One region of the Vagococcus sp. QWL-13 genome, then DNA from elsewhere that is predicted to be linked to it. Evidence: predicted binding sites of a transcription regulator. Region 1 holds the regulator's gene; the other holds the start of a gene.

What was found. The regulator LexA, encoded in region 1, represses DNA repair genes until DNA is damaged. The targets are predictions, from matches to a motif close to CNAACANNTGTTNG.
Region 2: dinB (DNA polymerase IV) is a predicted target of LexA. The motif match lies at 2,900-2,913, and genes of this name have one in related genera.

What each region holds. Positions count from the first base shown of each region.
Region 1 is NZ_CM178746.1:1,028,970-1,040,670, forward strand. It holds gene AC4PHI_RS04820 (ABC transporter ATP-binding protein) at 1-648, shown strand, start outside; gene AC4PHI_RS04825 (ABC transporter ATP-binding protein) at 648-1,352, shown strand; gene AC4PHI_RS04830 (CBS domain-containing protein) at 1,357-2,007, shown strand; gene AC4PHI_RS04835 (DUF2969 family protein) at 2,265-2,495, shown strand; tRNA gene AC4PHI_RS04840 (tRNA-Tyr) at 2,569-2,649, shown strand; tRNA gene AC4PHI_RS04845 (tRNA-Gln) at 2,660-2,731, shown strand; gene AC4PHI_RS04850 (hypothetical protein) at 2,800-2,985, shown strand; gene hprK (HPr(Ser) kinase/phosphatase) at 3,117-4,055, shown strand; gene lgt (prolipoprotein diacylglyceryl transferase) at 4,075-4,893, shown strand; gene ppaX (pyrophosphatase PpaX) at 4,893-5,558, shown strand; gene AC4PHI_RS04870 (NAD(P)H-dependent glycerol-3-phosphate dehydrogenase) at 5,555-6,565, shown strand; gene galU (UTP--glucose-1-phosphate uridylyltransferase GalU) at 6,591-7,490, shown strand; gene AC4PHI_RS04880 (hypothetical protein) at 7,552-7,752, opposite strand; gene lexA (transcriptional repressor LexA) at 7,830-8,450, opposite strand; partial or broken gene AC4PHI_RS04890 (IS256 family transposase) at 8,731-8,868, opposite strand; gene AC4PHI_RS04895 (alpha/beta hydrolase) at 9,027-9,848, opposite strand; gene AC4PHI_RS04900 (PTS transporter subunit EIIC) at 9,849-11,213, opposite strand; gene AC4PHI_RS04905 (GDSL-type esterase/lipase family protein) at 11,255-11,701, opposite strand, start outside.
Region 2 is NZ_CM178746.1:2,395,167-2,406,867, reverse strand. It holds tRNA gene AC4PHI_RS11390 (tRNA-Leu) at 1-33, shown strand, start outside; tRNA gene AC4PHI_RS11385 (tRNA-Thr) at 50-122, shown strand; tRNA gene AC4PHI_RS11380 (tRNA-Gly) at 132-203, shown strand; tRNA gene AC4PHI_RS11375 (tRNA-Leu) at 229-314, shown strand; tRNA gene AC4PHI_RS11370 (tRNA-Arg) at 337-410, shown strand; tRNA gene AC4PHI_RS11365 (tRNA-Pro) at 423-496, shown strand; tRNA gene AC4PHI_RS11360 (tRNA-Met) at 512-585, shown strand; tRNA gene AC4PHI_RS11355 (tRNA-Ile) at 613-686, shown strand; tRNA gene AC4PHI_RS11350 (tRNA-Ser) at 699-788, shown strand; tRNA gene AC4PHI_RS11345 (tRNA-Met) at 802-874, shown strand; tRNA gene AC4PHI_RS11340 (tRNA-Asp) at 884-956, shown strand; tRNA gene AC4PHI_RS11335 (tRNA-Gly) at 975-1,045, shown strand; tRNA gene AC4PHI_RS11330 (tRNA-Ile) at 1,058-1,131, shown strand; tRNA gene AC4PHI_RS11325 (tRNA-Glu) at 1,154-1,225, shown strand; tRNA gene AC4PHI_RS11320 (tRNA-Ser) at 1,239-1,328, shown strand; tRNA gene AC4PHI_RS11315 (tRNA-Met) at 1,342-1,414, shown strand; tRNA gene AC4PHI_RS11310 (tRNA-Asp) at 1,424-1,496, shown strand; tRNA gene AC4PHI_RS11305 (tRNA-Phe) at 1,503-1,575, shown strand; tRNA gene AC4PHI_RS11300 (tRNA-Gly) at 1,587-1,657, shown strand; tRNA gene AC4PHI_RS11295 (tRNA-Ile) at 1,671-1,744, shown strand; tRNA gene AC4PHI_RS11290 (tRNA-Ser) at 1,755-1,842, shown strand; tRNA gene AC4PHI_RS11285 (tRNA-Glu) at 1,850-1,921, shown strand; gene AC4PHI_RS11280 (DUF2087 domain-containing protein) at 1,992-2,708, opposite strand; gene dinB (DNA polymerase IV) at 2,961-4,073, shown strand; gene AC4PHI_RS11270 (DUF1694 domain-containing protein) at 4,164-4,559, opposite strand; gene AC4PHI_RS11265 (sigma-70 family RNA polymerase sigma factor) at 4,788-5,363, shown strand; gene AC4PHI_RS11260 (Veg family protein) at 5,522-5,755, shown strand; gene AC4PHI_RS11255 (asparaginase) at 5,943-6,914, opposite strand; gene AC4PHI_RS11250 (DUF72 domain-containing protein) at 7,045-7,875, shown strand; gene AC4PHI_RS11245 (Cof-type HAD-IIB family hydrolase) at 7,919-8,770, shown strand; gene AC4PHI_RS11240 (pyrophosphohydrolase domain-containing protein) at 8,774-9,304, shown strand; gene AC4PHI_RS11235 (septation ring formation regulator EzrA) at 9,546-11,273, shown strand; gene AC4PHI_RS11230 (cysteine desulfurase family protein) at 11,480-11,701, shown strand, end outside.

The DNA of each region.
Region 1 (11,701 bases):
ACTCTGTTCAATTTGTTGACAGGGGTTTACGAACCTTCAGAAGGCAGTGTACTTTTCAGTGATCATGGGAAAGAAATATTGCTGAATAAGATGAAACCTTATGGGATTGCAGATTTGGGCATCAGCCGTACGTTTCAAAATATTCGTTTGTTTAAAGATTTGACCGTATTGGACAATGTCTTGATCGGTTTTAACAGCAAAAATAAACAAGGACTTTTCAGCAGTGTCTTACGATTGCCGAGCTTTTACAGCAAGGAAGCTGAATTGAAAGAGCGTTCCATCGAATTGCTGAAAATTTTTGATATGGAATCTGAACTGGAAACCTTGGCACGCAATCTTCCATACGGGCAGCAGCGTCGTCTGGAAATTATACGTGCACTGGCGACCCAGCCGAAACTTTTATTTTTGGATGAGCCCGCAGCAGGGATGAACCCGCAGGAAACGGCGGAGCTGACCGCTTTGATCCGAAAAATCCATCAGGAATTCGGTATTACTATCGTGTTGATCGAACACGATATGTCACTGGTGATGGATGTTTGCGAACGTCTTTATGTGTTAGAATATGGACAGTTGATTGCACAGGGAACTTCTGCAGAAATCAAAGAAAATAAACGTGTAATTCAAGCATATCTGGGTGGTGAGATTTAGTGCTGAAAGTAAAAGATTTAACCGTAAAATACGGGGTCATTGAAGCCGTTCACGGCGTGTCCTTCGAAGTTAAAAAGGGAGAAATTGTTTCTTTGGTGGGAGCCAACGGTGCAGGGAAAACGACAATATTAAGAACAATTTCCGGTCTTGTCCGCCCGGCAGGAGGAAGCATCCAGTTTAAGGATTTGGAGTTGACGAAGACTGCTCCGCAAAAAATCGTAGCAGCCGGACTTTCTCAAGTCCCGGAAGGTCGTCATGTGTTTTCCGGTCTGTCAGTAATGGAGAACTTGGAGATGGGTGCGTTTTTGAAAAAGAAAAATCAAGATTCAAAAAGAGTTTTGAAAGAAGTTTTTGAACGTTTCCCGATTTTGGCAGATAGAAAAGGTCAGGACGCGGCGACTTTGTCCGGAGGCGAGCAGCAAATGCTTGCTATGGGAAGGGCATTGATGTCAGAACCAGATTTATTGCTGTTAGATGAGCCTTCAATGGGGCTGGCACCTATTTTTATCAAAGAAATATTTGATATTATTCAACAAATTCAAAAACAAGGGACGACTGTCCTTTTGATCGAGCAAAATGCTAATATGGCATTATCAATCGCTGACAGAGGTTATGTACTGGAAACGGGCAGTCTGGTGCTTAGCGGCACCGGGGAAGAACTGCTTGCAAGTGAAGAAGTAAGAAAAGCTTACTTAGGAGGATGATCAAATGCTAGTTGAATATTATATGACTACTGATTTGGTAACAATCGAACCGGAAACAAAAATTTACGATGCCGTCGAACTGATGAACCAGCACCGGATTCATCGTCTGCCTGTGTTAAAAGACGGGAAGCTGGTGGGTTTGATTACGGAAGGCACTATTCAGAGTGCCATGCCGTCTAAAGCCACAAGTCTGAGTGTTTACGAAGTCAATTATCTGCTAAACAAAACCACCGTGGCTGAAACGATGATCAAAGAAGTGGTGACAATTAATCCCACAGCCCTTTTGGAAGATGCTATCAAGCGGATGCGTGAAAATAATGTAGGGGTACTCCCAGTTTGCGATGGTCAAAAATTGGTAGGGATTATTACGAATAATGATATTTTTGATGCGTTTTTGGAAATCACCGGTTATAATCAAGCAGGGTTGAGGGTAACAATCGATATTGCCGAAGACCATCAGGGAGTTCTTGCCCGGTTGACTGCTTTATTTGCTGAGAATCAAATGAACATTGTCCAAATCGTTGTTTTTCGTCAAAATGGGCAGCCGACCATCGTTGTTCAATTGACGGACGCAGAGGAAGAAAAAGTCAGAAGCGTTCTGTCTGAAAATGACTTTGTGGTGAAATCTGTGGTCGAGACAACAGAAGAAGAGTAACAAACCGATTTATTGATTTACTAATCATTAAAAGATAAAAATTAAACTCCTGCGAAACTGATATAAGGACGGTTTTGCGGGAGTGTTTTATTTTGAAAATTTTTTTGTCTTTCTAAATGGACTTCGCGTTAACAAAAGAAGAGTTTTGTGGTATCTTGTAGAAAGAGCATATTTTTTAAGTCTGGCGGGACTATGAGTTTTTGTCAGTCGGTTTTTTAAAAATATGAATGAGAAGGAACAGGCAAGGGAGATCGAAAATGAGCAAGAACAAACATACAGAAGTGGCAGTTAATGAGTTTGAAATAACTAGGGAAGGCAAACTTATCCCGTGCTACGAGTTGAAAGTGGGTAAAAAAGTTATTGGCACTTTAGAAGCGTGGGGACCTAAAAAAATTTCCGTAATCATGGACGATGAGACTACCATGATGGTCAAAACGGTGGAAGAAGGTATTGAAGCAGTGATTCGCCAGTGGAATTTATTTCAATAATTATTTTTTATACTTGATTTTTTTCAAGGAATTGCGTATGATATAAAAGTCGGCAATAATGCCGACATTTTATGGAGGGGTAGCGAAGTGGCTAAACGCGGCGGACTGTAAATCCGCTCCTTCGGGTTCGGCAGTTCGAATCTGCCCCCCTCCATTGTTATTATTGGGCTATAGCCAAGCGGTAAGGCAACGGACTTTGACTCCGTCATTCGTTGGTTCGAATCCAGCTAGCCCAGTCAATGATACGCTGTGTTCCTGAAGGGATACAGCTTTTTTTATTATCTTATAGAAGGGGTGAGACCAGATGCAATTGAAAAAAATGCAAAGTAACATTTACAGACAATATGCTTTACTCAAAAAAGGCTTGGCACAACGTTCAAACGTAAAGGAAACAGCAGATTGCCAAAAGAGTCCGACGCTGCCGACAAGTACGGCAGATAATCATGAACGATTGAAGCGAGTCATTAAATGGCAGGCAAAAGGACACTAAAGCAACTAGACTTTGTCAAAGACATTCTGAAAAGGATGTCTTTTTGATTTGTCCGGGAAAAGCTCAAAGACTAGTATCTTGAAATGGATAATGTTAAAATGATAGAGGACTATGTGACAGGAGGAAGAATTATGTCAGAATTTGTGACGATTCAGCAATTAGTTAATGAACTGCAGCTGGAGGTTTATTCGGGTGCAGAAAATTTAGATAGAAAAATATTGACCAGCGATATTTCAAGGCCGGGGTTAGAGTTGACAGGATATTTCAGTTATTATCCTTATGACAGATTGCAGTTGTTCGGCAGGAAAGAAGTTGCCTTTTCGGAACGCATGACCACGGAAGAACGTTTAATCGTCATGAGACGATTGTGTACAGATGAGACACCTGCGATAATTTTTGCACGAAACATCAATCCCATAGCAGAAATGGTTCAGGCTGCCAACGAGAAAAACATTCCTGTACTTGTGTCATCATTGACGACATCAAGAATTTCAGGTGTTTTGTCTAATTATATTGAAGGACATTTGGCTCCTCGGACTTCGATCCATGGTGTTTTGATGGAAATTTACGGACTAGGGGTATTGATTCAGGGAGACAGCGGTATCGGAAAAAGCGAGACTGGTTTGGAACTAATCAAAAAGGGCCATCGTCTAGTGGCCGACGACCGGGTGGATGTTTATCAGGAAGATGAAAGGACGGTCATCGGCGAGCCGGCAAGGATTTTAGAACATATGATGGAAATCCGCGGTATTGGGATTATCGATGTCATGAATCTCTACGGTGCCAGTGCGGTGCGCAACAGCTCCCAGGTCCAGCTAGTCATTCAGCTGGAGCATTGGGCAGCGGATAAAAAATTTGATCGTCTGGGCGGTGCTGCTGAGACTGAAATGATTGCTAACGTAGATATCCCTAAAATTTCGATTCCGGTAAAAACCGGGCGTAACGTGGCGATTATTATTGAAGTGGCGGCAATGAACTTCAGAGCCAAGACGATGGGATACGATGCAACGAAAAAATTTGAGGAAAACCTCACTAACTTGATTCAGATGAATTCTGAAACTGACGCATAGAAAGAGGGAATTAAAACTTATGTTATTGGCACAAATCAATGATACAGCATTTAAATTATTTGGTCTTGAGATTAAGTGGTACGCTATTATCATTGTCACAGGTATTATTTTAGCGGTTTGGCTTGCCGGCAGGGAGTCCAAACGTTTGGGTTACGGTGAAGAAGACATCATTGATTTTATGCTTTGGGCACTGCCGTTGTCGATAGTCGGTGCTAGACTTTATTATGTTGTTTTTGATTGGGAAACCTATGTCAGCAATCCGCTGGACATTTTCAATACACGTAGTGGAGGACTGGCGATTTATGGGGGATTGATTGCCGGGGCACTGGTCGTCTACTATTTTACTCAAAATCGTTATTATTCTTTTTGGAAATTTTTAGACATTGCTGCCCCTAGCGTGATTCTTGGACAAGCTATCGGGCGTTGGGGAAATTTTACTAATCATGAAGCGTTTGGCCCAAAAACTACGGAAGCCTTTTTAAGAAGTCTTCATTTGCCGAATTTTATTGTAGAGAATATGTATATTGACGGTGCTTTCCGGCATCCGACATTTTTGTATGAAAGTTTATGGAGTCTGGCAGGCTTTATTTTATTATTATGGCTGCGTTCCAGAAAAGATTTATTGCTTCAAGGAGAAGTGTTTTTCAGCTACATCATGTGGTATTCTTTCGGACGTTTCTTTATCGAAGGCTTGCGGACTGATAGTCTCTATCTGTTTGGTGAAATCAGAGTGTCCCAGTTGTTGTCAATCATTCTTTTTGCAGGTGCACTGGGAATGATGATATACCGGAGAAAAGTGGTAAAACCTCCTTATTATAATTTAAAAGGAGTGAGGTAATGGCCAGTGTTCAAACAGTGTTGTTCGATTTTGACGGCACATTGGCAGATACCAATCACCTGATCGCCCAATCCTATCTCCACGTTTTTGAAAAATACCTTCCGGGTCGTTTCCAGACGGAAGAATCTGTGAGACATTTTAATGGTCCCTCCTTGGAGGAAGTTTTTTCCAGCTTGCTGCCTGAAAAAACTGACGAAATGGTGGCAACTTATCGCGAATTTAATCATGAAAAGCATGACGAATTGATTCAAGAATTTCCTGACGTGGGCGAAGTGCTTGATGCGCTTAAAAAGTCAGACATTCGATTGGCAGTGGTCTCAACTAAAAACAGCTTTATTTTAAAAAGAGGGTTGGAATTGTTGAAAATCAAAGAGTATTTTGACCTGATTTTAGGCGGTACAGATTATCAGAAAGTCAAACCTGATCCTGAATCTCTCTGCCTTGCCATGACGAAACTATCCTCTGCTCCCGCTGAGACAATCATGGTCGGCGACAACCCTCAAGATATTGAGGCTGCTAACCGGGCAGAGGTGCGCGGGATATTTGTCGAGTGGTCGCGCAAGACTTTAGCAGAAGTGACGCCTTATAGACCCTATCAAACGGTCAAAAGTATGGTAGAATTACAGGAGTGGATTAACTCACAAAATAACGGAGGTAGAGTATGAAGCAAAAAATAGCTGTTTTAGGAACTGGTTCATGGGGCTTGGCTTTAGGCAACACTTTGGTCGAAAATGGACATGATGTCATGCTTTGGGGCAGAGAAGTCGATCAAGTAGAAGAACTCCAGCAATACCAAACGAATAAAGCCTATCTCCCTGAAATAGTCTTTCCAGAAGAGTTGAGAGCAACCACTGAGATGGCAGACGCTATAAAAGACGCCGATGCTGTTTTATTTGTTGTGCCTACGAAGGCCATTCGAGAAGTAGCGGTTCAATTTCGAAATGTGTGTCAAAATCAACCAGTTATCATCCATGCAAGTAAAGGTTTTGAACAAGAAACGCACATGCGGATTTCTGAGATACTGGCGCAGGAAATCCCGGAAAGTATGAGACGGGATATCGTAGTTCTCTCAGGACCAAGCCATGCAGAAGAAGTAGCTGTCAAAGATATTACTACCATCACAGCAGCAAGCAAAAATCTTGAGTATGCAGAATATGTCCAACAGTTGTTTATGAATGATTATTTCAGAGTCTATACAAATGATGACGTTATAGGGGTTGAGACCGGTGCAGCATTGAAGAACATCATTGCTCTCGGGGCTGGTGCGATCCACGGACTTGGTTTGGGAGATAATGCCAAAGCAGCTATCATGACCCGCGGATTAGCAGAAATCACCCGTTTGGGAGTGGCTATGGGCGCAGATCCTCTAACGTTTATCGGGTTGAGCGGATTTGGCGATTTAGTCGTCACTTGTACCAGTGTCCATTCGCGAAACTGGCGTGCAGGCGATATGCTTGGAAAAGGTTATTCGGTGGATGACATCTTAGCCAAGATGGGCATGGTTGTCGAAGGAATCTCGACCACTAAGTCTGCTTATGAGCTGGCAAAAGAGCTCGGTGTCGAAATGCCGATCACTGAAGCAATCTATCAAGTGGTTTACGGCGGGAAAAAAGCAGACGAAGTAATCCGTAGTATGATGTTAAGAGACAAAAAATCGGAAAAAGAATTCTAAAAAATGTCAGTAAAAGGAGTATGAGATGAAGCAACGTGTGAAAAAAGCGATTATTCCAGCGGCGGGTTTGGGGACCCGGTTTTTACCGGCAACTAAAGCAATGGCAAAAGAAATGCTGCCGATCGTTGATAAGCCGACGATCCAATTTATTGTTGAAGAAGCACTAGAGTCGGGGATCGAGGATATCCTGATCATCACTGGGAAGGCTAAACGTCCTATCGAAGATCATTTTGATGCCAATCTGGAACTGGAAATGAATTTGAAAGAAAAAGGAAAAACTGACTTGCTCGCAAAGGTGGAAGCCACCACTGGTTTGAATCTCCATTTCATGCGTCAGTCACACCCGAGGGGATTAGGTCATGCGGTTTCTTTAGGGAAGGCTTTCGTAGGAAACGAACCCTTTGTGGTGATGTTGGGAGACGATCTAATGTCGGATAAGGTACCTTTGACCAAACAGCTGATTGATGATTATGAAAAAACAAGAGCATCAACAATCGCAGTGATGGAAGTCCCTCATGAAGATACTTCAAAATACGGGATTATCAATCCAGAGCAGATGGTTGGAAAAGGTTTGTATAATGTGAAAAATTTTGTTGAGAAGCCTGATCCTAAAGATGCTCCAAGCAATTTGGCGATTATTGGGCGCTACTTGTTAACACCGGAAATTTTTGACATATTGGAAAATCAAAAACCGGGTGCAGGAGATGAAATTCAGCTGACAGACGCCATCGATACTTTGAATAAGACTCAGAGAGTATTTGCTCATCAATTTACCGGCAAGCGTTATGATGTGGGCGATAAATTCGGCTTTTTGAAAACAAGTATTGAATACGGTCTAGAGCATCCGGAAGTCAAAGACCAGTTGCGCGAGCTCATTATCGACATGGGAAAAGAACTGGAAGCACAAGATAATAAAGCAAAATAATAAAAAACTTTCTAACTTTTTGACTGAAGCCAAGCTCAAAGGTTAGAAAGTTTTTAATTTATCAGCAGTGATATTCCCGTTGTCTGTTTCGTTGTTGTTTTCGATGACTAGTGTAGCGGTAGCTTGCTTCATCCCACATCATGATCAATATGAGAAAAATAGGGACGACGATCAAGAAGGCTGTTTTCAAACCTAGGTTGCCAAGAAAAATACCTATCAACAATACAAAAAATAAGAAAAATAATCTTCTGATACTTGTCATTTTTTTCATCCTCCTGTACAAGAACGTTTGTTCTGTTTTTATTATACAAACAAACGTTCGCTTTGTAAAGAAGTTTTTTAAAAGAAACTACGGTACAGTCCCACAACTTTTCCTAAAATCGTGACATTTTCAAGAATAATCGGCTCAAGAAAGTCATTTTCAGGTTGAAGGCGAAAATAGTTTTGTTCTTTGTAAAAAGTTTTACAAGTGGCTTCTTCCTCATCAGTCATGGCGATCACCATTTCCCCATTGGAAGCATGGGTTTGTTTTCGGACGATTACGTAATCGCCGTCAAAAATCCCCGCATTAATCATACTATCGCCACGGATTTTCAACATAAATAGCGGACGGGATTCATTTTTAAACTCTGGCGGGATTGGAAAGTAATCAGAAGCATCTTCTACGGCTAAAATCGGTTCTCCCGCAGTAACAGTCCCCAAGACAGGCATCACATCTGCTTGAATCCCCAATATTTGCAAGCCTTCAGGGGTAACTTCAATCGCTCTAGGTTTTGAAGGGTCCCGTTGGAGGAATCCTTTTTTTTCTAGTCGGGAAAGATGTCCGTGGACAGTGGAAGTGGAAGAAAGGTCCACAGCTTCTCCTATCTCTCTGACGGTTGGCGGATAGCCGCGCTTATCCACTTCTTCGTATATGTATCTCAAAATCTTGATTTGTCTATTTTCTTTTTGTGTAGTCAACTCATCGCCTCCTATAAAGAGTAGTTACAAAGAAAGTGTAGCATACTCTTAATGACAAATCAAACAAGTGTTCGCTATTTTATGGTGGGCTTGTCAAATTAAGTGCAATATTCATTATAGTATTGGTTTTGTCCTGTTTTCTTATGATAAAATATTAAGAGAATATTAGTTTAATTTTTAGGAGGAGAAAAATGGAAAAGAATACATTGTTGAAGCACAAAGAGGAGCCTATATTTCGGTGAAAAGTGGCACTAAAATTGAAATAATCGATTTGAATGAGCTTTTCATAATCTAAGAAAGCCGTTAACACAGCCTGCAGCAAAGAATTGACAGCAGACTCCAAATGTTTACGAAATAATTCGTCTAAATCACCTTTATTGATTAGTGTTTCCATAATTTCTGTAGTAAAATTGGGCATGAGAAAGTCCTCCTATAAAATTTCTGTGTCGCAACTTTAATTTTACAGAATGGACTTTCTTTTTTACTACCCTAAATTTCTATTTACACAAAATATTTTACGCTATCAACTCTGTTTTTAAATGAACATGGAAATGTTGAATAATCATTAATAGGTATTTATTTTAAATCTAATTTTAAGCGTCTGGTTATCCAATCTATACAAGTAGCAAACCAATTTTCAACTTCTGGAACAATGTAATCAGTAGTAAATAGTTTAGCAGAAGCTCGAGTTGCTAAAGATAGACCATGTCGTCCAGACTCAAAAATGTGAGATTCAAATTTTATGTTATGTCTTGCTAAACTTTCACAATATTTCAATGTGTTTAAGACAGGCACAGCAGAATCATTAGCTGTATGCCAAATAAAAGTATCAGAAGTAAATGAGTTAATTTTTTTAGAAGTATCATATTCTTCCGGATTATTGATAGGGAAATCAAAATGTGAAAAATCATGAGGCCACCCAAATTCAAACCCAGTAACGGGATAGCAAAGAATAGTTCCTTTAGGTTTGAAATTAACAGTTTTCTGCTTGTTCTCAAAAGTATACCAACTTGATGAGTATGAAGCTGCTAAATGTCCGCCAGCAGAACACCCTAAAACAAAAATATTATTAAGATCAATCTGCCAGTCAGAATTATTTTGATGAATAATTTCAAACGTTTTTGCAATTTGTAATATAGTGGTATTAAAAAAATTTGACTTTAATCCATTTTGCATAGTTGTGTAATTTAAGACAATTGCTTGAAAGCCTTGTGATAGAAAAGCTAAGGCGATTGGTTCTGCTTCTCTCGAAGATAAAAACTCATATCCACCACCAGGACAAATAATTACCGCAGGTAAAGGCTCTTGTTCAATTGAAGTATTTTTTCTTAAAAATATGTCAATTGAACTTGTAAACTTTGAGTCCGGTATTTCTAAGGCCATATTGATAATTTGCATTTATTTTTTCTCACTAGTTTCATTTTCATATCCAAAAATTCTAATTAAAATTGCTGTTCCAAATACAGCAATAATAAATGTTCCTACGAATACATAAAGATTGAAATCAATTCCATTTGGGCTAATTGAACTTAATAATCCAAATATTCCACCAGCCACACTAAAATATACTGCTTTGGTAATCCCTACAAGTGCTCCCGCTAAACCTCCACCAATGCATGATAATATTAGAACTTTTTTGTATTTAAGAGTAATTCCATATAATGTAGGTTCAGTGACTCCAAATAAAGCAGAGATAGTTGCAGCAGTTGAAAGCTCACGTAATTTTTGGTCTTTTGTTGTAATTAAAACACCTAAAGCAGCCCCTACTTGACATAAAATAGAAACACCTAGCATAGCCATTAGAGGATCACTACGATTTGCCATTAAGCTGTTTATTACAAATGGGATTAATCCCCAGTGTAAACCAAAAACAACAAGTAGTTGCCAGAAAGCCCCGATTAATAATCCAGTAATGGTAGGGCTTAGATTATAAATCCACAAAATCGCTTGGGCGATAGCCGAACCAACATAAGTTACTAAAGGACCTACAGCGAGGAAGGTGATAATTCCAACACTAACTATGGTCAATAAAGGGACGATGATCAGTTGGATTGCTATAGGTAAATGCTTGGAAAAAAAAGGTTCGACATTACTACACAACCATGCAGCTACAATAATAGGAAATACGGAGGAAGCGTATTTCATTAGAATAATTGGAATCCCCAAAAATTCTAGATTATTTGTTTCCAGAAGACTAACAATCTCTGGGTGAACTAATGCTCCACCTAAAATCGCAGGAATGTATGGATTGGTATTGAATTTTTTTCCAGCAGAAAAACCTAGAATGACAGGGAAGAAATAAAACAGACTATCTGCTAATGCATTTAATAATACATAAGCTCCTGATTCTACAGAAATAAAATTAAAAGTGGTCACAATTGAAAGTAATCCTTTGAGAATCCCAGCAGCTCCTAATAGGCCAATGACAGGAGTGATTGTGCCAGTTAAAGTTTGGAGTAATTTCATAACTGGGGTTAGTTTAACATCATTTTTAGTACTTGTTTCTTCAGATACAGAATTACCTAATAATTTTTGTACTTCTTTAAATACAGCTTCTACTCGTGGACCAATCACTACTTGATATTGCCCACCACTCTGAATGACATCAATAACACCATCTAATTGCTTAATCGTTTGTATTTTCGCAATAGTTTCATCGTTTAAATAGAAACGCAGACGTGTTACACAGTGGATAACTTCATTTATATTTCGTTGTCCACCAATATTGTCTACAATTTTTTTTGCTAATTGTTTATTCTCCATCTTCATCGTTTCTCCTTTATGAATATCCTTAGAGATATATTTTATTGTAGAATTTCTGTAGTATTAGCGATATTTTTTTGTAATTCTTTAGCAATAAATTGACCAATCATTTTTCCTCCGTTAGCAGAAAAGTGAAGATGATCACCACAATCAAAAGTTTTTTCTAACAATTGAGGATTATTATGATTTGCAATAAGTTTAGCTAGGTCAATCGTAGTTGAATGATTTAAAAGCCAATCATTTACTTCTAAACGAATTTTTTCTTTTTCCATATTCCAAGCAGCTTTTTCATGATTAATTGAATCGGCAAAAGGAGGAATGGTTAATCCGATATATTGAATGTTATTAGCAGAAGCTTCATTATAAAGACGTTGGTATCCATCAATCATCTGTCTAGCCGAGGGTAATTCTGAAATAGGACTTCCTGTTCCTGGATGAAACAGATCATTCACTCCAATGAGACTGAGTACAATATTAGGATGATAACT
Region 2 (11,701 bases), 1.4 Mb from region 1:
AACGGCGTGGGGGTTCAAGTCCCTTCACCCGCATATTAGGAAAAAAGGAGCCGGCTTAGCTCAGTTGGTAGAGCATCTGATTTGTAATCAGAGGGTCGAGGGTTCAAGTCCTTTAGCCGGCATAGTATCTTGCGGAAATAGTTCAGTGGTAGAACACCACCTTGCCAAGGTGGGGGTCGCGGGTTCGAACCCCGTTTTCCGCTTTATTTCAAGAAAGAATGACGACCAGCCGGGGTGGCGGAACTGGCAGACGCACAGGACTTAAAATCCTGCGGTAAGTTTTTACCGTACCGGTTCGATTCCGGTCCTCGGCATAGCAGTAATTGATAGTGATATGCACCCATAGCTCAACTGGATAGAGTGTCTGACTACGGATCAGAAGGTTAGGGGTTCGACTCCTCTTGGGTGCGTTTGAAATAGTACGGGAAGTAGCTCAGCTTGGTAGAGCACTTGGTTTGGGACCAAGGGGTCGCAGGTTCGAATCCTGTCTTCCCGATTTGTTTTTTAATAACGCGGTGTAGCTCAGCTGGCTAGAGCGTCCGGTTCATACCCGGGAGGTCGGGGGTTCGATCCCCTTCGCCGCGATTTTTAATTATGCTACTTGGTGTATTTGGACCTTTAGCTCAGTTGGTTAGAGCAAACGGCTCATAACCGTTAGGTCGTAGGTTCGAGTCCTACAAGGTCCATAATCATATTTCGGAGGATTACCCAAGTCTGGCTGAAGGGAACGGTCTTGAAAACCGTCAGGCGTGTAAAAGCGTGCAGGGGTTCGAATCCCTTATCCTCCTTTAATAACATTAGCGCGGGATGGAGCAGCTGGCAGCTCGTCGGGCTCATAACCCGAAGGTCGTAGGTTCGAATCCTACTCCCGCAATTGAATCAAGGTTCCGTGGTGTAGGGGTTAACATGCCTGCCTGTCACGCAGGAGATCGCGGGTTCGATTCCCGTCGGAACCGTTGGGCACATTAAACTACGCGGGTGTAGTTTAGTGGTAAAACTACAGCCTTCCAAGCTGTTGTCGCGAGTTCGATTCTCGTCACCCGCTTTTTGTTTTTTGGGGCCTATAGCTCAGCTGGTTAGAGCGCACGCCTGATAAGCGTGAGGTCGATGGTTCGAGTCCATTTAGGCCCACTGATTTTCATACTGTAAGTCTGGCCCGTTGGTCAAGCGGTTAAGACACCGCCCTTTCACGGCGGTAACACGGGTTCGATTCCCGTACGGGTCATTAGTAATAAAATGGAGGATTACCCAAGTCTGGCTGAAGGGAACGGTCTTGAAAACCGTCAGGCGTGTAAAAGCGTGCAGGGGTTCGAATCCCTTATCCTCCTTTAATAACATTAGCGCGGGATGGAGCAGCTGGCAGCTCGTCGGGCTCATAACCCGAAGGTCGTAGGTTCGAATCCTACTCCCGCAATTATATCAAGGTTCCGTGGTGTAGGGGTTAACATGCCTGCCTGTCACGCAGGAGATCGCGGGTTCGATTCCCGTCGGAACCGTTCACTGGCTCAGTAGCTCAGTTGGTAGAGCAACGGATTGAAGCTCCGTGTGTCGGCAGTTCGATTCTGTCCTGAGCCATCCACTATTTTGCGGGTGTAGTTTAGTGGTAAAACTACAGCCTTCCAAGCTGTTGTCGCGAGTTCGATTCTCGTCACCCGCTTTTTGTTTTTTTGGGGCCTATAGCTCAGCTGGTTAGAGCGCACGCCTGATAAGCGTGAGGTCGATGGTTCGAGTCCATTTAGGCCCATTTTGTTTTTGGGGAAGTACTCAAGAGGCTGAAGAGGCGCCCCTGCTAAGGGTGTAGGTCGCGAAAGCGGCGCGAGGGTTCAAATCCCTCCTTCTCCGTAGTTTAGGCCCGTTGGTCAAGCGGTTAAGACACCGCCCTTTCACGGCGGTAACACGGGTTCGATTCCCGTACGGGTCATGACGATAAATCAGCAGAGTTGAAAAAAACTGACGGAAATCAGATATTGTGTCTGATTTCCGTCAGTTTTTTATATTTTCCAGTAGGTTTTACCGTCTTTCGTTCTGGCGAGAAAACCGTAGTCGATTAAGTAGCGTCTCACACTTACAAAGTCATCAACGTGATTTTTTAGAAAGAGGTTAATTTCCTGTTCCGAGTAAGTTTCATTGGGTAAAAATCCCATAATATATTGAAGCAAGATGATTTTTGTTTTTTCTTTTCGCGGCATAGTTGTGATTCGTTTGCTCTCAGGATTGATGAAGGTTTGTAATGCCTTTTCTCTTTCTTGTTTTGAAATATTGAAGCGCTGATCAAATGTTTGGATACCCAACTTTTCTTCCTCCAAGTTTTTATTCATGATAGTCATCAAGCCTAGTAAATGAATTGCCTGATTCTTTTTTTCATTCAGTTTGAAGCGGTGATTTCTGACCGTTGCAGGTGTGATATTGAATTTTTCTGCGATGTCTTTGTCAGAAATATTTTGATGGAAACAATAAAGTATCTGTAATTGAATGTCAGTGAGTCCCAGTGTTTTGTGTCCTTTTTCCATAAGAGCTAAAAAATTCCCTTGATGTTTTGTTAATAGATGTCTTTCAATCGCTCCTTTTGCGGTGAGCAATTCGCCTTCAGAAGGGTATATTTTTTTTTCGTTGAAAATGGAATCACAGTAGCTGCAAAGATAGTTTCCATTGTTTTTGCTGTATCCATCACTGATTGTTTTGATTTGGTCTAAAAGTTGCTGTGTCATTTTTTAAGCACTCCTTTTCAATTATTTGAAAATTTCGTTTTATATTAAACCTTCTGACTTTTTTGGCATCCATTTGTACGTATTATATAAATAGAAAATATTAAACAGGAACGAAAACATTTACGTTTGCTAATTAACAAACAAAAATATTATACGTTTGCATTATAATCGTAAAAACCATCATTTGCAAGGGAATGTATGTTCGTGATATACTTTTGTAAAATGGAGTAATAGGAAGGGTGGGGAGAGAAAATGTCCGGCTTTTTTGAGATTCCTCTGCAAAATGATTTTTCAAGAAAAATTATTCATATCGATATGGATGCTTTTTATGCTTCTGTAGAGGAGCGGGATAATCCGGAACTGCGGGGGAAGCCTCTAGTTATTGCTAAACATCCTAAAGATACTGGCGGCAAAGGGGTAGTGACGACTGCGAACTATGAGGCCCGCAAGTTTGGCATTCATTCTGCTATGAGTGCAAGAGAAGCTTACGAACTTTGTCCTTCCGCAAATTTTATCCCCGGTCGGATGGACTATTATAGAAAGGTTTCTGCTGAAATCAGAAAAATATTTAAAAGATACACAGATATGATTGAGCCTTTGTCATTGGATGAGGCTTATTTGGATGTGACAAATAACAAAATAAAATCAACCAGCGCCATAAAAATTGCGAGCATGATTCAGCAGGATATATGGAAAGAACTGGACTTGACTTGTTCTGCGGGGGTTAGTTACAATAAATTTTTAGCAAAATTGGCTTCTGATTTTGATAAACCAGCTGGGCAAACAGTGATTTTGCCGGAAGAAGCCATTGATTTCTTAAAGAAATTACCTATAGAAGATTTTTACGGTGTGGGGAAAAAAACTGTCCCTAAGATGCATCAACTGGGGATTTATACTGGAGAGGACCTGTATCAGTGGAATGAGATGGATCTAATTTATCATTTTGGCAAGATGGGTTACTCACTGTATCGAAAGGTTCGGGGAGTACATTTGTCACCTGTCAATCCCAACCGGGAGCGAAAATCTATCGGCCGGGAACAGACTTACCGGGAACCTGTCCGGGATGAAGCTAAAGTTATTTTTCATCTTAGAGAATTAGCCCGTGATGTTGCGAAATCTTTAACTAAAAATCAAAAGCATGGTCAGACAGTTGTTTTGAAGGTAAGGTCGACCGACTATGAAACTAAAACCAAGAGGAAAACTTTGGATGAATTTATAGATACAGAAGAGGAAATATATTTTCATGCCTTCAATATTTGGCAAAGTATGATGAGCGGAGATGAAATTTTTCAAGTGAGATTATTGGGGATCACTATGACTAACTTGGCGCCGAAAACTTTTCATAATATTGTTTTACCATTGTAATCATAAGAATTGGCTAAAAAAAGCACCTCAAAAACAATATTGTTTTGGGGTGCCGTGGTATTACTCTAAAAATCTTTTTGTGAAACATTTTTAGTCTTTCATCAGATGATATTTTTTTTCGATTTCGATTACAGGCTCATTGACGGCTGTATCAAAATGATAGACTAACCCGATGGAAGCAGAAGTGTTTTCATGGTCTGTATCCACAAGGGTAAATGGAATCTTAAAATTTTGTGCAATTGAAATATAAGTCATTCTTACCGAAGAATCAATGTGAACACTTATTTTGATTTGACCGCCGGGATTGTTTTTGAGCAGTTGTTTAAAAAATAACTGATAGTTCCTGTTTTTCATGTCTTTTCCGGTCATGACTAGAAAAATTCTTTCACGAAAGATGCCTAGATACTGTTTTTTCTCGTCGGACAGTAATTCAGGTTTGCCTCGGATGCTCTGCTGCAGATAGTCATTAATATCTTTGGTTGCCATGGGAGGCCCCCTTTCTATAATCTTCTCTGATTTATTATACCATATTGCAAAAAATAATCATTTAATGCAATTATTTATTACGCATATAAAAGTTATTTAATTTAAATGTAGTTCCGCATGAATAGTAAATAATTTTAATTCATTTCAATAAATATATGTTATTTATAATATGATTGTGCTATGATTGATGAAAAACGGGAAGCGGTTCCTTACTTTTGGGGGTGGAGTATGAAGAACAAAGATCGGGAATTAATCATAGCTGCGAAACATGGGAATATAGACGCTTTCGAGCAGATTTTTAAAAAATATCAGCCGATCATCTTTAAATTGCAAAAGGAGTATTACTTAAGAGGCTACGATCACGATGACTGGCTGCAGGAAGGGCAAATCGTTTGCTACAATTCGATAAAATCTTATGATTTGGATAAAGGTCTTTCTTTCGGGTATTTTTTTAAAATGAATTTTCAGCGCCATATTTTCAGTGTTATTCGCAGACAAAATGCTTTGAAAAGGAAAATAGATGTGCAAGCTATTTCGCTGGAAGGGAAAATTGCGCAAGGCGGCGACTTTTTCTTAGTCCGGGAAGATAATGATGCACTCGTCGCCCTTGATTATGTTTTGATACGGGATCAATTGCAAACCTTTGATTCACAGCTTTCAGATTTTGAAAGATTGGCATTCCGTCACTATGTTGAGGGAAAGAGCAAAGAAAAAATTTCTAAAGAGCTGAATTGTTCATTGGGGAAGGTTAGAAATGCCTTGGACCGGGTTAAACGCAAACTTAGAGAACATATGAATTGTTGATTTTTCTTAATTTTATAGCGGGAAAAATGTGCTATTATAAGAAAATTATTTAAATAATTTAATTTACTCATAAAATAGTTGCAAAGGAAAATAAACTGTGTTAAAATTTGAGCTTTTGTGAATTTTATGGTATACTTTTTCGGTAAGGAGTGAATTGGATGCCAGAATCTTTGTCTAAAATCAAGCAAAAAATGGAAGCAAGAGTAGGAAGCAGAATTATGTTGACTGCGCAAACGGGGAGAAAGCGCCAAACAGAACATTGCGGAGTCTTGACAGAGACTTATCCGGCTGTGTTTATTGTGGACTTAGACGCCGATGAGAACTCCTGTGACCGAGTGTCCTACAGTTATACAGATATTTTGACAGAAACTGTTGAAGTCGAATTTTTATAAAAGAGTCGGATGCCCTTAATCGTTTTTAGATTAAGGGCTTTTTGCTTGTCTTTTTTAATTGAGCTGAACTCAGAATTGCTGTTTGTCTAGTATTCGCCGTTAGTTGAAAGGTACAGATGTTTTTTGTATTGTTTCAAAAAGAATGCAAAAATCAAAAAGTAAGCTGCCACTCAAGGAAAAACTACCTTCAACTTTGATTCATCATGAAGCGTTCCAGTTCTGAATGTGAGAGTCCGGCATTCAAGGCAACCAATAGTTTGATACGCGCCTTTTGACTGTTTAAGCTGTCGCAAAAGATGATGCCTTTTTGCTTTAACTGTCTGCCGCCCCCTTCATAATCATAGACCCCTTCAGCAACGCCGTTGAAACACCTTGAAACTAAAACAATGGGTAATTTATTTGCCAACAGTTTATCAAGCGCAGGTAACGTTTTCGGCGGGAGATTTCCTGCGCCAAGTGCTTCAAGGACCAGACCGTTGATTGATTGACTGGCGAGAAGATTTAGGCTGTCTCCCATTCCGGCATAAGCTTTCATGATCGGAATTACGCCATCCACTGCATGGACATCTAAATTATTTTGGGTTAATAATTGCTGGTAGAAACGAATGGCATGCTTTGTCACCAGTCCTACAGGTCCAAAGGTAGGTGATTGAAATGTTGCCACGTTGGTAGCGTGTGTTTTGGTAACATATCTGGCGGTATGTATCTCATCGTTCATCACGACGAGTGTTCCCTTGCCTTGTGCTTCCTCACAGGATGCGACCCGGATGGCTGACTGATAGTTTGACAAACCGTCAGACCCTAATTCATTACTGGATCTCATAGCGCCGGTCACAATGATCGGTATTTTTTTACCGATAGTGATGTCTAGAAAATAGGCAGTCTCCTCCAGTGTGTCCGTGCCATGAGTGATTACTACCCCGTCATAGCCTTCTTCAATGCTTTTGAGAATCCTGTTTTTAAGCATGAGCATGTGTTCCGGTGTGATGTGCGGTGAAGGCAAATGCAAAATATCCTCTATTTGCAAATGAGTCTCTGTATTCAGCACCAGCGACTGCTGCAGCAAAGGATTTATTTGTGTGACTGAAACGGCACCGGTGGCACTGTCTTCAGACATTGCGATAGTCCCGCCTGTATGCAAAACTAAAATTTTTTTCATGTCCATTCTTCCTTTTTGATCGTGTGTTTCTATCATATCACAGGGTTGTTATTGGATGGGAAAAATTTTTTCCCATCTTTTTGCCAAGCCGGGGCGGATTGTGTAAACTAGAGAGGCAGGAGGAATTTTTATGTTATTAGGATTGACTACATGGTCTGAACATCAGACATTAACAGCGGAAAAAAAGGTGACACTGCCTTTGTATGCATCAAAATTACCGGTTGTAGAGTTGGATACCTTTTTTTATGGTATCAAAGGCAAAGAAGTGGTACAAGGATGGGTGGATGATACCCCTGCCGGCTTTCAATTTGTAATCAAAGCACATCAGTGTATGACTTTACATAAAGAGTGGTCAGAGGTTTTCAAGTCTGAAAAAGAAATGTACCAGCTTTATTTTGAGAGTATCCAGCCCTTAGTGACAAGCAATAAACTTGCCGGGATTTTATGTCAATTTCCTCCATATTTTGATTGTACTCAGGAGAATATCACTTATTTAAAAAGGTTAAGAAGGATTTTTGCCGGATTGCCATTGGCGGTGGAATTTCGTCATCATTCATGGTATTCCAACCGGTACTATACGTCTATGGTGAATTTCATGAAGGAACATCAATTCCATTTAACAATCGTCGATGAACCGCAAGTGCCTAACTACTCGGTGCCCTTTCTTCCTGTTGTGACTAATCCGGAGTTTGTCTTGGTGCGGCTGCATGGACGCAACACAGTGGGGTGGCAGGATAAAACCCAAGATTGGCGGAAGGTTCGTACATTGTATGACTATACAGATGAAGAATTGCTGCTGCTTGGGAAAAATTTAAAAGATTTAGAGGCAAGCGCACGAAAAGTCGTAGTGATTTTCAATAATAATTCCGGTGGCCATGCGGCAAAAAATTGTTTGCGGTTAAAGGAAATATTAGGAATTACCTATGATGATTTAAATCCAGAACAAATGGGTTTATTCTAACTGATTTGATAAATGAAAATTTTTAAAAATAGAGGGTGTTGAGATGATTAAAGCGGTCTTTTTTGATCTTGATGGCACGCTTTTGACAAGCGATGGCAGTATGTCGGCTTCCAGCAGAGCAGCAATTGATGAATTGAGAGCACAAGGAATTTTTTGCGGAATCGCTACAGGTCGCAGTCCTATTAAAATAGCCCACTTAATAAAAGGGCTGAAGGTCGACGTGCTTGTGGCTTACAATGGACAGTATGCCTTTTCTGACGAACGGGTCTATTTTGCCCGCCCGTTTACAAGGGAAGCTGTCTTTCAGCTAGTTTTATTTGCTAAGAAAGAAAACCGGAAAATACTGCTGGGTGGCCGGAATCGATTTGAAGGGGATCGGCTGCTTAAATTTTCCCAACAGCCAGCATTTTTTCTGCTCAAAAAGATATTTTCAAAATTTGGGCATTCTAATCAGAAAGCAGTGAAAGAATGGGTGAGGGAGCAGATAAAAAAGACTCCCGTATACGAACTGGACGTAATCAAACTGCCCGTCCAACCGATTTATCAATGTGTCATGTTGGCTGACGACAGTGAAACTGAGCGACTGGTCCAATGTTTTCCTGATCATCATGTAACACGGTCAAATGCTTTAAGTGTAGATATCCTTCCAAAAGGCGGGAATAAACTTGCTGGGATTAGTCAAGTGGCAAAGTACCATCAGTTTTCTTTGGAAGAGGTCATGGTCTTTGGCGACAGTACCAACGATATTGAAATGCTTCAAGGGTCCGGTATTGGGATTGCAATGGCAAACGGGGAGCAGAGTGTCAAAGAGGCGGCTGATTTTGTCACAAAAAGTAACGATGACGATGGTATCGTCTATGCATTAAAGTATTTTGGTTTATTGAAAGGAGAATAGTTTGTGGCTGATGACGGCTTTATTTATGCAACTGAATTTCATAAGATTTTTCACCCGACTGAAAATGTCAGACCTAAAAGATTAGATTGTAAAGAGGCCAGTGATAGAGCAGGATTTAAAGTAGAGGAGCTGGTGGAGTTCTTATATGCTTCTGCCCAGGGAGAGAGTGAAGCATTTGACCAGTTGGTGAGACAAATGCATCAGGATATTGATCAAGCTGTAACGAAAATAAAAAAGAACCATCCGAATAAGGAAGAGTATCGAGGAGAAGAAAATCAGCTGATCCATCAGATTGATGCCCTGCTTGACTTATTGTATTTTACCTACGGCAGTTTTGTCTTGATGGGGGTGGACCCCCGTCCGCTTCACAAAATAGTCCATCAGGCGAACATGGGAAAATTATTTCCCGATGGACAGGTTCACTATCATCCTGAAACAGGCAAAGTGTTGAAACCTGAAAGTTGGGAAAAAAATTACGGTCCGGAAGAAAAAATCAGAGCTGTTTTGCGGCAACAAAGTGAGATACCCAACTAAAGTTAAGAATTGTGTTAAATTGACATTCACTCTTAAATCTTAAATGTTTTTGTGGTAGAATTATCAAGTGGTAATAAGTGAAATTTAAATAAGATAAATGGTGATTGCCTAATAAAAATATGTTACAATCGAAGATAGATGAAAATTACAGGTAACTGTTTTTATACGGATTATTTAACGTAAATAAATGGATAGTTAATAAATTATTTTTACAGGGAAGAACCTACACGGAGGAAAATGCATGAAAGCCAACATCAATACAATTTTAATAGTGTTTGTCGCCATTATTGTCGTGGTTGCTATTTTTTATATCGTAGCAGTTTTGCTAAAACGAAAAAATGAAGAAAAATTAGATAAACTGGAAGAGCGAAAGATTGCTTTATTCGATCTGCCGGTGTTTGAAGAAATCGAAGAAATCAAAAAAATGCATCTGGTCGGGCAAAGTCAAAATACTTTCCGCGAATGGAATCAGCGTTGGACGGATATTTCTACAGCCTCGTTCGCAGAGTTGGAAAGCAAGATTTTCGAAGTGGAAAATCTGAATGAAACTTTCCGTTTCATCAAAGTCAAGGACGTGGTCCAGGATGCCTATGAAACTATGGATAAGATGGAGCAGGAAGTCGAAGAAATCCGGGAAGGCTTAAGAGAATTAAAAACCAGCGAAGAACGTAATTCTCTGGCAGTGCAGGAAGCTCTGGATAAGTACGAAGAAATCGCACAACAGGTCAAGGAAGAAGCGAAAACATTTGGTCCTGCAATTGACGAGATCCGCAAGCAAGTCACGAAGATAGAAAATGAATTCACCCAATTCGTAGCCCTGAATACCGCAGGAGATCCGATGGAAGCCAGCAGTGTTTTGCAGCAGGCGGAAAATCATACCTATGAATTGGAACAAATCATTTTGGCGGTCCCGCCATTATTTGAGCAAATCGACAAAGAATACCCGGCTCAGATGAAAGAGATCGAAGAAGGCTATCAGCGAATGGTCAAAGATCACTATAAGTTTTCTGCTGGCGATCTTTCCGAAGATATCCGAAAAGTCAATGTTCGGATAAAAGACGTGGCAAACGCTTTGCAAAGGTGCGAAGTCCTCGATGTGCAAAATGGCAACACGATCATTGAGGAACGTATCGAAGAACTCTATGAGGTAATGGAGATCGAAATCAAGGCAAGAGATTACGTCAATGCAAATGTCAAAACAGTTCGCGACTACGTGGAACATGTGGAGAAAAATAACCGTCAGCTGCTAATCGAGTTGGATCACACTTCTCAAAGCTATACGTTGAACAATAACGAGTTGGGCCGTGCCCGCGGCTTTCAGACACAGCTTGAAGAATTGGGACGGGCCATCACTCAGCTGGATGAACAGATCAAGAAAAAAGATGTGGTCTACAGTGAAGCCGAAAAGAGCTTGCGTGACGGATTTGAGATACTGAAAGAAATGGAAAATCAACAAGTTCAGATCAGCACTTCCCTTAAAGATTTGCGTAAAGGCGAAAAGGAAGCAGCTTCCAAAATCGAGGGTTACGAATTTGAACTGAAGACATTAAAACGTCAAGTGGACAAGCAACGTTTGCCGGGAATTCCTCAGGATTACTTAGAGTTTTTCTTTGTGGCATCTGACCGAGTGGAAGAGTTGGTCAGGGAGCTGAACCGCATTCGCATTGATATGGATTATATCGAGAAGCTGGTCACGTTGTGCAACGAGGATTTGGCCTTGCTGGAAGAAAAAACACAAGAGCTGATCGACAGCGCGGCATTGACTGAACAGATGCTGCAATATGCAAACCGTTACCGTCATTCCCATGAGCTGGTGGAAAGAGCGATTGAGAAGAGTATGATTTTATTCTCCGAAGACTATCGCTATCAAGATGCACTTGATGAAATCGGAGTTGCTTTGGAACAAGTGGAACCGGGGGCATTTAAACGTATCGAGTCCTACTACTTCCGGGCGAAAGATGACATGTAATATCAGAAGCTGAGGGAAACATCCTCAGCTTTTTTAATCCTTTGAATCTGAGCAGACCTCATGAAAAACGGTATTTGCCTAGAAACTCAGCTAGTGTTGAAGGGCAAAGAGGCTGATAAATGAGCGCTTCTGCTTATTTGTTTTGTTTGATATTACAGGGGAATCACTTTATAATAAATAGGAATTTTAGAAAGCGGTGTGTTTAAATGATCTATTTTGATAATAGTGCAACCACAGTTGTGGATGCCGGTGTTTTGGAGACGTACCTCCAGACAACCAAACGAATCATCGGAAATCCTTCCAGCTTACATTTTTTGGGGACACAAGCCAACCGCCTTTTGCAGCAAGCTCGCGGTCAGATCGCCCAGTTGCTCGGCGTGGAAGCTGGTGAAATTTATTTTACCAGCGGAGGCACGGAAGGCAATAAT